2 regions of the Pseudoalteromonas sp. SG45-5 genome follow, and region 2 is predicted to be linked to the other one. Evidence: riboswitches for the same ligand, from Rfam matches in the RefSeq annotation. Region 2 holds a riboswitch; the other holds the start of a gene.
What was found. Region 2 has a riboswitch for cobalamin ahead of H5119_RS10375 (ABC transporter ATP-binding protein). Riboswitches for the same ligand answer to the same signal wherever they lie in the genome.
Positions count from the first base shown of each region.

Region 1: linked by a shared signal. The riboswitch ahead of H5119_RS06045 (TonB-dependent receptor domain-containing protein) and the one ahead of H5119_RS10375 (ABC transporter ATP-binding protein) in region 2 are both predicted to bind cobalamin.

Region 1 covers NZ_JACJEM010000013.1:58,102-63,963, forward strand. The annotation lists gene H5119_RS06030 (ketopantoate reductase family protein) at 1-10, opposite strand, end outside; gene H5119_RS06035 (VanZ family protein) at 3-356, opposite strand; gene H5119_RS06040 (YajQ family cyclic di-GMP-binding protein) at 670-1,152, shown strand; cobalamin riboswitch at 1,479-1,662, shown strand; gene H5119_RS06045 (TonB-dependent receptor domain-containing protein) at 1,695-3,545, shown strand; gene msrA (peptide-methionine (S)-S-oxide reductase MsrA) at 3,783-4,319, opposite strand; gene H5119_RS06055 (efflux RND transporter permease subunit) at 4,405-5,862, opposite strand, start outside.
Region 2 covers NZ_JACJEM010000027.1:5,468-11,329, forward strand. The annotation lists gene cobO (cob(I)yrinic acid a,c-diamide adenosyltransferase) at 1-266, opposite strand, end outside; gene H5119_RS10365 (cobyric acid synthase) at 259-1,743, opposite strand; gene H5119_RS10370 (iron ABC transporter permease) at 1,748-2,752, opposite strand; gene H5119_RS10375 (ABC transporter ATP-binding protein) at 2,754-3,566, opposite strand; cobalamin riboswitch at 3,813-3,951, opposite strand; gene H5119_RS10380 (porin) at 4,007-4,939, opposite strand; gene H5119_RS10385 (LysR family transcriptional regulator) at 5,115-5,862, opposite strand, start outside.

The DNA.
Region 1 (5,862 bases), on a different contig from region 2:
TATTAGTCATAAGGATTCTTTTTGCGAGGAGTAAAAATCACTCTGAGTAAAAAATAGCTAGCTGCACCTGCAAAATCGGCAATAAAATCACCTATAGATGCTTGCCTGTAAGGAAGGGCATCTTGCATTATTTCGATGCAAGCGCCATAACCTGCTAGTAACAGTATTTGTGCGTATAAAGGTAGCTTAAATGCCTTATCCATTATTATGGCAAGTACGAAAAAAATCCCAAAGTGGGCTACTTTATCAATATGAGGGAATAAATTTGTAACCCCTCCTTTTATTTCTTTGGCAAATAAAAAGGTAAACGCTACGATACTGATCAAAAAAATTGCTTGATAAACACGCCTTGTCACGACAAATCCTAAAATCGCTTAAAAAAGAGACCAAAGTATATCAAACTAATTTAGTATCGCACCTGAACAAGATGCAGAAAAATGTAAAGATTTATTATTTTAGCGTTATAATTGCGGCATAAATTAAGATTACACCAATTGCATTAAATTAGTGATCTATTATAGCGATAAGAAAACAACTCAATAATAAGGCTAAAATTATGATACATAGTTGTTCTATATAAATAATTTTTAACGTCGTTAGTGAGTTATTTAATACGCTAGAATGATCATGTTTTTAATAAAATTGGTATTAGACAGTTAGGAGAAACCAATGCCTTCATTTGATATTGTATCTGAAGTAGAAATGAACGAAGCTAAAAACGCAGTCGATAACGCAAATCGTGAACTAGAAACACGTTTTGACTTTAGAGGCGTTGATGCATCTATCGAGTTAAACGATAAAACAATTAAATTAAAAGCCGAAGCAGACTCTCAGGTTATGCAGTTATTTGATATTTTGGCGAACAAAATATCTAAGCGTGGCATGGACGTATCAAGTTTAGAGCTACAAGATATTAGTCGTGCAGGCAAAAATGTTTTTCGTAATGTCGGGTTAAAGCAAGGCATCGAAAAAGACATGGCTAAAAAAGTTGTAAAAGCCATTAAAGACTCGAAAGTTAAAGTGCAAGCGGCCATTCAAGGTGAAGAAGTACGTGTAACAGGTAAAAAACGCGACGACCTTCAAGAAGCAATGCAGGTTGTGCGCAGCGCCGATTTAGGCCAGCCTTTCCAATTTAAAAATTTCCGTGATTAAAACACCTTCAAAAATCTAGCTAACCAGCTAGGGGGTTAATTAAAAGCCAAACAGCAGTGTTTGGCTTTTTTGTTATACCAATTGCATTAAATTAGTGATCTATTATAGCGATAAGAAAATAGCGCAATAACAAGGCTAAAACTATGATACATAGTTGTTCTATATAAATAGTTTTTAACGTAGTTAGTGAGTTATTTAATACGCTAGAATGATCATGTTTTTAATAAAATTGGTATTATATGGGCTTGCTCTTTCATAACTCACATTGGTAAATCTGCATTTAGCTATATAGACGTCCATTGACATTTATCAACAAAATACTCACAATAGCGGCATATTTTCAAGGTGCTTGCTAAACGCTTCAAGTTAATAAGTTTTTAGCAGGATAATCGGGAAGTTGGTGCGTTTTCATGATGACTACAAACCCAACACTGCCCCCGCAACGGTAAAGTATGGTGTTTTTTATGTGCCTACTGAGTCCGGAGACCGGCCTTGATGCAATCTTACTTAAATCTTTGCGGTGGGCAAAGGTAGGGGATCTCATGCTAAACAAAACAACCCTTGGCGTTGCAATTTCTGCTGCGCTTTCATTTTCTGCGTCTGGTGCAGAACAATCAATTGAAAAAATAACCGTTACAGCTAACAAGTTTGAGCAATCAATTAATGATGTTTTAGCGAGCGTAAATGTTATTAAACGTGCTGAAATAGAAGCAAGTAACGTACGCGATTTACCTTCCCTTTTAAATACAGTTGTTGGTCTTGATATTGTAAGTAATGGGGGCTTTGGGCAAAAAGCGGATGTATTTGTACGTGGCGCGTCGGCAAAGTACACATTGGTTTTGGTGGATGGTGTTAGGATAAGTGATGCGACTTCGGGTAGTGTGTCGCTTACTAACATCCCAGTTAATAGCATTGAACGTATCGAAGTTATCAAAGGTGCTCGCGCGGCCATTTATGGTTCAGATGCAATCGCAGGGGTTATTAACATCATTACTCGTGATGCAATTAATAATACTTTATCTGCTACATTTGGTAGCAATAGTTACTCAAACTATCAGCTAGCAGGTGGGGTAGCTAAAGATGCGTTGAGCTTTAAATACAATGCAGGTTATGAAGAAACAGATGGCTTTGATGTTACTGAAAAAGACCCTACTGCTGCAATTACTAAAGATCATGATGATGATGGCTATAGAAATAAAAATATTGGTTTTAACTTAAGCTATCATACTGAAGACTTGGGTCAATTTAGCGCACAAGCACAGTATAGTGAAGGTGAGGGCGAATACGATTCGGCATACTCTAGCGACGCTTATGATTTTGAAAACTATATAGCTAAATTAGGTTGGGAAAAAAGCTCTCAAAATTATAATCAAGGTGTTTCAGTCAGTTTATCGCAAGAAGAAAATGAGCAAACAGGGACTGCAGTAAATACTTTTTATAGTACTGAACGTTTTGAAGCAGAATATCGTGGTCTATATACTTTAACTCAAACACTAGAACTAAGTGGCGGTGTTAATTTATTACAAGAAGATTTATCCGGTTCTACAGCAACTTCATTACATGAAAAACGCGATAATAAAGCATTATTTATTGGTGCTTTTTATGATGATGACATATGGCTTGCTAGTGCTGTTATTAGAACCGATGATTACGATTACCACGGTCGCGCTAATACATACAGTACAGGTGTTGGTTATAAAGCTAATAAATATATTAGCGTTCGTGCAAGTCACGGTACAGCATTTAGAGCACCATCATTGGTGAACGCGTTTGTAACGAATAGCCTCTATTATGTAGGTAACAGCGATATTAAGCCCGAAGAGGCTGTGAATAATGAGCTGGGCATTACGCTTACAACAAAATGGGGTCGTTACGATATTACTATTTTTGATAATAATATTACAAACTTAATTGAAAACCAATATGACGCTAATTTGGGAAAATATGTACCTTCAAATGTTGCGCGTGTGTCTATGCAAGGGGTTGAAATTAGTGCTGAGTTTAGCGCGTTAGGGTTTGAACATAACGCTAACTTAAGTTTTTTAGATACAGAAGATGAAACTACGGGTAAAGAGTTGGCGCGTCGCCCATCTGAAGCATTTAATTATACACTAACTAAAAGGTGGGGACATTTTGACGCCAATCTAACCATGCTATATCGCTCAGCTCGCGATTCAATTTCATACTACGATACAGAAATTGCAGCGTTTACTGTGTTTAATATTGCTGCTAACTATCAGCTTTTAGATAATCTAGCGCTACATGCACGTATTGAAAACTTAACTGATAAAGAGTACTTCACTGCGGGTATTGGCTTTGCCGCAAGTGGTGAGCTTTTAGGTTACACCGCACCCAGCAGACAAGTATTTGCTGGGATTAGCTACCAGTTCTAAATTTATTATTTAGTTATTAAAAATACAAAAGCCCGATAAATTATCGGGCTTTTTGCTTTTTCTGTTTACTTTTAAGTTATACCAACCTGCGTAGACCTCTAAACAGTTTAACGGATTAAATCACACGCTAACGTCGTTATAAATTTTTTATTTAGAACCACTAGATATAAAGTTTTTTCCTAGTTAGAGCGCAATTTTATTATCGTTAAATAGCTTCTATACTTATTTAGATTGGTATTAATCAGTTAAAAACTCTTCGAACACGGTTTCAAACTTATGTAATTTTGGCGCGATTAAAATACTGCAATAACCCTGCTGTGGATTTTCATTGTAATAGTCTTGATGATAGTGCTCAGCTGGGTAATAAGTGCTAGCAGGGCTAACCTCTGTAACAATTGGATTACTTACATGACTTTGCAGTTGAGCTATTATCTCATTGGTTTGTTTTAGCTGGGTGTTATCATGATAATACACAACACTTCGGTACTGCGTGCCTATATCGTTACCTTGGCGATTCAATTGTGTTGCATCATGCAGTGTGAAAAACATTGCTAACAGTGTTTCAAAGCTAACCAAAGTCGCGTCAAATTCAATTTCAACAACCTCAGCGTGACCGGTTGTGCCTGAGCATACAGAATCATAGGTTGGGTTAGTAGTTTCGCCGCCGGTGTAGCCAGAACTTACGGTTAGTACGCCATTTACACGTCTAAATGCAGCATCTATACACCAAAAACAGCCGCCACCAAATGTTGCTACTTGCGTTGTTGAGCTCATAAGTATTCCTAAAATGTATATGGGGTTTAAAGGCGAGCATAAATTGTATGCGCCGCAACAACAAGGTTACGGCGCAATTAAAAGACTAGATCTCTTCGAAAGGTTTTTCAGCGGCTTGTTTGTCTAATTTTTGCTGTAAAAACTCAGGTGATTGTGTGTTACGTGCAAGTGCATAATATGCAGCTGGTACAACAAAAAGCGTCAGTAGGGTCGATACAATAACCCCTGTAAACACGACTACACCGATCACCATGCGGCTTTCAGCACCTGGGCCTGAGGCAAGTACTAAAGGCACTGCGCTCATAACGGTTGTTAATGACGTCATAATAATTGGGCGCAAGCGCTGTGTAGCAGCTTGTAGTATTGCTTCACTAAATTCAACGCCTTTATCGCGTAATTGGTTAGTAAATTCAACAATGAGTATGCCGTTTTTAGCACTTAACCCGATGAGCATAACAATACCTATTTGGCTGTAAATATTTAAGGTAAGCCCTGTAGCCCAAAGGCCAAACATAGCACCCATTAAACCAAGTGGTACGGTAAGCATAATTACAAACGGGTGCATAAAGCTTTCAAACTGCGCCGCAAGTACTAAAAAGGTAACGGTTAACGCGAGTATAAATACGTAGGTCATTGCTGATGCGCCTTCGTAATAAAGTTGCGACTCACCTTTGTAGTCTACTGCACCGTCTATATCGTTTTCCTCAGCAGCGACTTCGTTTAAAAAGTTAAGTGCTTCTTCAAGCGTATAGCCATCCGCTAAGTTGGCGCTTAGCGTTATTGCGCGCATACGGTTGTAACGGTTTAAGCGAGAGGCTGTTGCTTCCTCTTTTAAGCTGATAAGGCTATCAAGTGGCACTAGTTCACCGCTACGTGATTTTAGGTAGATATTCGAAATGTCGGTCGGGTTAGCAAAGTCTTCCTTTGTTCCTTTTAAAATCACATCATATTCTTCACCACGATCAATAAAGGTAGTTACTCGGCGCTGACCAAGCATTGTTTCGAGCGTACGGCCTACATCTGATACCGACACGCCTAAATCAGCCGCTTTGTTTTTATCTATGCTGACTAAAAATTGCGGGAAAGTTTCTTTGTAATCATGGTCAATTCTTACAAGACCAGGGTTTTGCTCAGCACGCTTAATTATACGGTCACGCCAGTCGGCAAGTTGTGCGTAATCATTACCTTGCAATACAAACTCAATAGGGCGAGATGAGCCACCACCGCCAATACCACGGCGCATAATGGCAAATGCACGAACATCAGTCACTTCTTGCATTTTACCGCTTATTTCGTCTATTACTTCCCATGTAGAGCGTTTACGTTTATCCCAATCGGCCATGCCAACAATAGCAACACCACCGCTGCCGCCCCAGCCAGGTACCCTTATTAATACACGGCTTAGCTCGCCAGATTCAGAATAGGGCATTAAGCGCTCTTCTATTTTAGCCATATTAGCGGCGTTGTTTTCGTAGCTTGCCCCTTCAGGGCCGCTCATCATAATAAAGAATGTACCACGGTCTTCTTTTGGTGTTAGCTCAGA
Region 2 (5,862 bases):
ACAACAAATTCAACGCCTGCTCCTTGTAATAAATTACGCTCTCCGCACTCCCAAGTACCTTTTATATATTGGCAAACGGCCGCTTTTTTACCATGTCCCACACTGCGTGCTACAACGCCAAAGCCCGAGGTTGATTTACCTTTACCGTTACCGGTAATTACCTGAAAAATACCTTTTACATCTTGCGCGGCAGCAACGCGCGCATCCACTTGCTCTTTTACTTTTTGTTGGCGCTGCTGGTGCTTATCGTTGTTTTGTTCAGTCATTATTGTGCCCTTCATAAATCGAGATAATTTGCTGTATGTTTAAATGCGTTTCGCACATGGTTGCTAATTGTTCTAACTGCTGCTCACGGTGATCAACAATACTAATTGGATTAATTGAGGCGCTTGGTTTTACCCACTTTAAAATTTGCGATGTAGCATCGGCTTCATCAAACAAGCCATGTAGATAGGTGCCTGCAATGGCGTTATCATCGCTAATAAAACCGTCAAACGCAAAACCATGGGGGTGGCTTTCATCAAAGCTTAAAAATGGCTTATGAAGCGCTGCTCCTTGGCTAATCCCTGCATGTATTTCGTAACCACTACAGGGGGTTGATTGGTTATTTAAAAGCAGTGTAGCGGTTATTTTAGTTAATACTTTTTGCGTTGCCAGCGTGGTTTCAAAGTCGCATAGGGCAAGTCCATTTACTTGTTTTAATGACGACTCAATACCATCGGGATCGTTGAGCGTATTGCCCAGCATTTGCATGCCACCACAAATACCAAGTACTTTGCCACCATAGCGTAAATGACGCTTAATTTGTGTGTCCCAACCTTCATTTTTTAAAAAGGTTAGATCACCTAGCACGTTTTTACTGCCTGGTAGAATGATCAGATCAACGTCTGGGATCGTTTGCGTGTGGCATACATAATTTATATTAATATGTGGGTGCAAACGCAGTGCATCAAAATCGGTGTGATTACTAATGTGTGGAACGAGCAACACTGCAATATTAATTATGGCGTTAGTTACGTTATTATCAATTGCGACAGCGTCTTCAGCGTCAAGCGCGAGGTCATGCAAATAAGGTAATACGCCAAGTACGGGTTTGTTTGTATAGTCTTCAAGCCAATCAAGCCCGCCTTGAAGTAAACTGATATCGCCTCTAAAGCGGTTTATAACAAAGCCTTTTACGCGCGCCTGTTCTGACTCGCTTAACAACGCAAGCGTACCTACCAAATGTGCAAACACACCGCCTTTATCAATATCGGCAATGATAATTACAGAGCAATCTACCTCTTCGGCGTACCCCATATTAGCAATGTCATTTTCACGCAGGTTTATTTCAGCAGGGCTACCTGCTCCTTCAACGAGTAGTAAATCAAAACGTTTCGCTAAGCGGTTATGTGAAGTAATTACCGCATCCATCGCCACTTTTTTATAGTCGTGATATTTGCCCGCTTCCATATTACTTATCGCTTTTCCGTGAATAATCACTTGTGCGCCGGTGTCGCTATTAGGCTTAAGTAATATAGGGTTAAAGTCGATTTCGGGCTCCACCTTTGCAGCTATTGCTTGTAGTGCTTGGGCGCGGCCAATTTCGCCGCCATCTTTAGTTACGGCGCTATTGAGTGCCATATTTTGAGGTTTAAAGGGCGCAACATTTATCCCTCGCTTGGCAAACACTCTACAAAGCGCTGCAACTAAGGTACTTTTACCTGCGTCTGATGTAGTGCCTTGCACCATTAAGGTTTTCATGGAGTTACACCTTTGATTTTCTAAAAAATAACAAACTTAAAAAGAACACGCTACCAATAGCAGCTGTAATAACACCGACGGGTAACTCTTGGTTTTTTAGTAATGAACGCGAAAGTACATCAACCCACACCATAAATGTACCACCCACCAAGCTGGTTACCAGTAATCCAGCTATGGAGCCTTGAGATATAAAAAAGCGCACAATATGTGGCACCATTAACCCTACAAATCCTATGCCGCCACACATAGCCACCAGCACAGCGGTAATTAGCGAACTTAAAACCAGCATGAGGATTCTAAAGCGCTGCACTCTTACACCCAATGTAATTGCACTCTCATCGCCAAGTAGCATGGCATTGAGTTGCCTTCTAAAACTCAGCATTAAAAATGTACATAATGCGATTACCAATAAAGGCAACCAAAGCGTAGCCCACTGCGCACGCGCAAAGCTGCCCAGTGTCCAAAATAAAATAGCGGCTACCGCCTGAGGATCGCTCCAATAAAGCAATAAGCTGGTAAACGCGCTAAATAAAAACGACAGAGCAACGCCTGCTAATAACATTGATTCTACCTGTGCACTTTGTTGCCTACCTGCAATAAGTATTAATAAACTCATAGCGAGTAAACTACCTAACAATGCCGCTGCCGATAACATAAAACCTGCGCTAATGCCGGATAGCGCCATAAGTAACACCACCCCAAAAGAGGCACCCGACGATATTCCAAATAAGTAAGGATCGGCTAACTGATTGCGCGTTACCGTTTGTAAAATAAGCCCCGCAATGGCTAAACCAGAGCCGGCTAAAAAGGCGAGTAATGTACGTGGCATTCTTAGCTCGTAAATAATACGCGTATTAAAAGAGGCATCATTTGAGAGCAAAAAACTATTAAGTACATCTTGCAATGAGGTATCTGCTGCACCAAAACTAAGTGCTGCAAATAAGCTAAATAAAGCAGCTGCAGCACTTATAAATAGCGCAAGTGAGTGGCGACTATTAACTGCGCTCATATTATTCGTAACCATAAAAGTAAGTGATATGAGGGATACTATTTCCAGATTGCGATAGCTGTGGGTGATTATTTACTTGGGCGCAGACACCAAAAACGTCGCCTAGCATGTTTTCGGTTAATACCTCACTTGGCGTGCCTGAATGCGTAATTTCACCATTTTTAATAACCACTAGTTCATCGCACATTGCAGAAGCTAAGTTTAAATCGTGAAACGATGCAAATACCGTAACACCCAACGATTTAGCCAGCTCCATTACCTGTATTTGATATTTAACATCTAAATGGCTGGTAGGCTCGTCCATTATTAACAGTTGAGGTTGCTGGACTATGGCGCGGGCAATAAGCGCCCTTTGCTTTTCACCACCTGAAAGTGATTCAAAGCTTTGATCACTATGATCTACCAACCCTACGGTGTTAATAGCTTGGGTGATTTTTTGTTTATCAATGTTAGTTATTGAGCTAAATAGCGATTTATGAGGCGTTAGCCCAAGCGCAATAACGTCAAATACGCTTAAGTTAAATTGCGACGGGGTTTCTTGCAAAACAACCGCTACTTTTTTTGCGTACTCATCGCTTTTTAGCTGCCAAATATCGGTGTTGTTAAATTCTATAACACCTTCAGTTGGTTTATTAAAACGATATAAACAACGCAATAAGCTCGATTTACCTGCGCCGTTGGGGCCAATTAAACCAACAAATTTACCTGTGGTTATTTTAAGGTTTATTTTTTTGAGGATCGTTTTATTGCCAATACCCCACGATACGTTTTTAACGTTTAGTAATGATATATTTAATGGCGTTTGAGTGTGCAATAGTCAGTCCTAGATAGGGTTAAACTCACCAAAAATGCGATAAAAATACTAATGCACTACAAGAAAAAATGAGTAAACCCGCTCGTTAAAAGAATTCATACCAATTGCATTAAATTAGTGATTTATTATAGCGACAAACAAATAGCTTAATAACAAGGCGGAAATTATGACATATACTTGTTCTATATGAATAATTTTCAACGGAGTTAGTAAGTTATTTAATTCGCTAGAAAGATCATGTTTTTAATAAAATTGGTATTATACCATTTGTATCTGACTTACAGCTCAGCTGCTTACAGTTGCGGGAACAGTCGAGGACTCTCACCTCATTCCAAATGAATGTCTATTATGGGCGGCTAAGTAAATAATTTAAAGCAAAAAAAACCGCACTTAAAAGAGTGCGGTTAAAAAGGGAGTGTTTTAACTAATTTAGCGAATAGTTAAAACTTGTATTCCATACCTAAGCCTACGTAATCTTGGTCAACATTGTTGTCCATATCGAAGCTTGAGTAAAAACCAAATACTTTAATGTTTTTATTTAATTTGTGATCAATACCCACTGAGATTGCTGACTTATCATTACTGTCGTCAAAATCCATAGCTTGATATTGCACTTTAAAAGTATTGCTACCCATGCTGTAAGCCGCATTTACTAAATAACCATCAGCTTCTGCGCTACCGTCTACTTTTTCTTGTGTTTGATACATTGCGCCCAATTTAAAGTCTTCAATTTTACCTTGAATTGACGCACGTACTACATCGTAGCCATTTACTTCACTATCAACCGCAATAGATGCATATACTGCACTCTTTTTAAGTGCAACATCACCGTAAGTAACCGCCATTGAGTAACCATTATCGGCGTCTACGTCATCTTCGGCAATAAAAGTAGCAAGTACTTTAAAACCTTCGTATGAGTTTGATGAATAGCTAACTGAATCACCTAAACGATTTTCACCTTTAAATACATTTTTAATATCGCCTTCAAGGTCATTAAATAAATCTAACTTACCTTGAGATTGTTTAAGTGCAGTATCATTACGTCCAATTACAACTTGACCGAACGATCCTTTTAAACCAACGTACTGGTTACGCGCAGAAATGTTATCGTCATTATCGCCTTTTGAATCAGCATCAGACACATCAACTTGAAACTCAAACTTATAAACAGCTTCTAAGCCATCATTTATTTTTTCAGAACCCTTTAAGCCAAAACGAGATGCATTACTTTTAATCTCAGTAAAAGACCCTTCACCATCATCAGATGATTGCACTGTTACGTTCGCTTTACCGTACACGTCGACATCCGCGATTGCATTAAAAGATAAACCACTTAATAGTGCTAAGCATAAGCTCGATTTTACAAATTTCATGTTATTTCCTTGGATAATCACAAAAGACTAATTTTTTAAAACAGCTACATTCTGTCACCGCTAAATGACACTAATATTACAATAGAAACATTAATGTCTTTTTTAATTAATAAAAGTGCATTAAATATGAAACCAAAATAACATGAAAATCAAATAAACGACCGCACCTACTTACCTATTTTAACAACAGGCTTGGCGTCATTTGCGTTAACAAGCTAACTAAGGTTTCTATTAATTCTTTCTGTTCATTATCTCTATGATAGGCAATAAATACATCCCTTGACGTGTTTTCTACATCTTTTACATGAAATAACTCACCGGTTTCTAAATGCCCTTCAACCAATACTTGAGGTATAAATGCACTACCACCACATTGTAGTATTAGGTCAAGTGCAATACGCCCGGTGCTAGTTCTAAAGTAAGGCGGTGTTTTACCAGTGAATTGACGAGCATGCCAAAGTGAAAAAGTAGTCCCCCAATCAACATACACATATTGGTTATCAAAGAAGTTCTCGTTAGTTGCAGTATCGTACCCGCTCACGGGGATGATTGGCAGTTCACAAATACGCTCAACAACTAGCTCATCTACTTTAGGGGGATCAAATAAAATAGCTAAATCGAGCGTACGTTCTAGCAATAAACGAGTACTTTCTTGTTGTGCTTTAACTTCAGCGACCAACGACACGCCAGGCATGGCCGATACAATGTTAGTAATACCGAATTGTAAGAATGCATCCCAAATATTAGGCGTTCCAGCTAAGCTAATTTGTTTGTGCATGTTATCAGCAAGTGCAACATCAACTTTAGCACGTTGCATACCCGTAATAATCATTTGCGCATGCGGCAATAAACGCTCACCCGGTGCTGTGAGTTGAATATTATTACGCTGGCGTATAAATAAATTAACACCAAGCCCTTGCTCT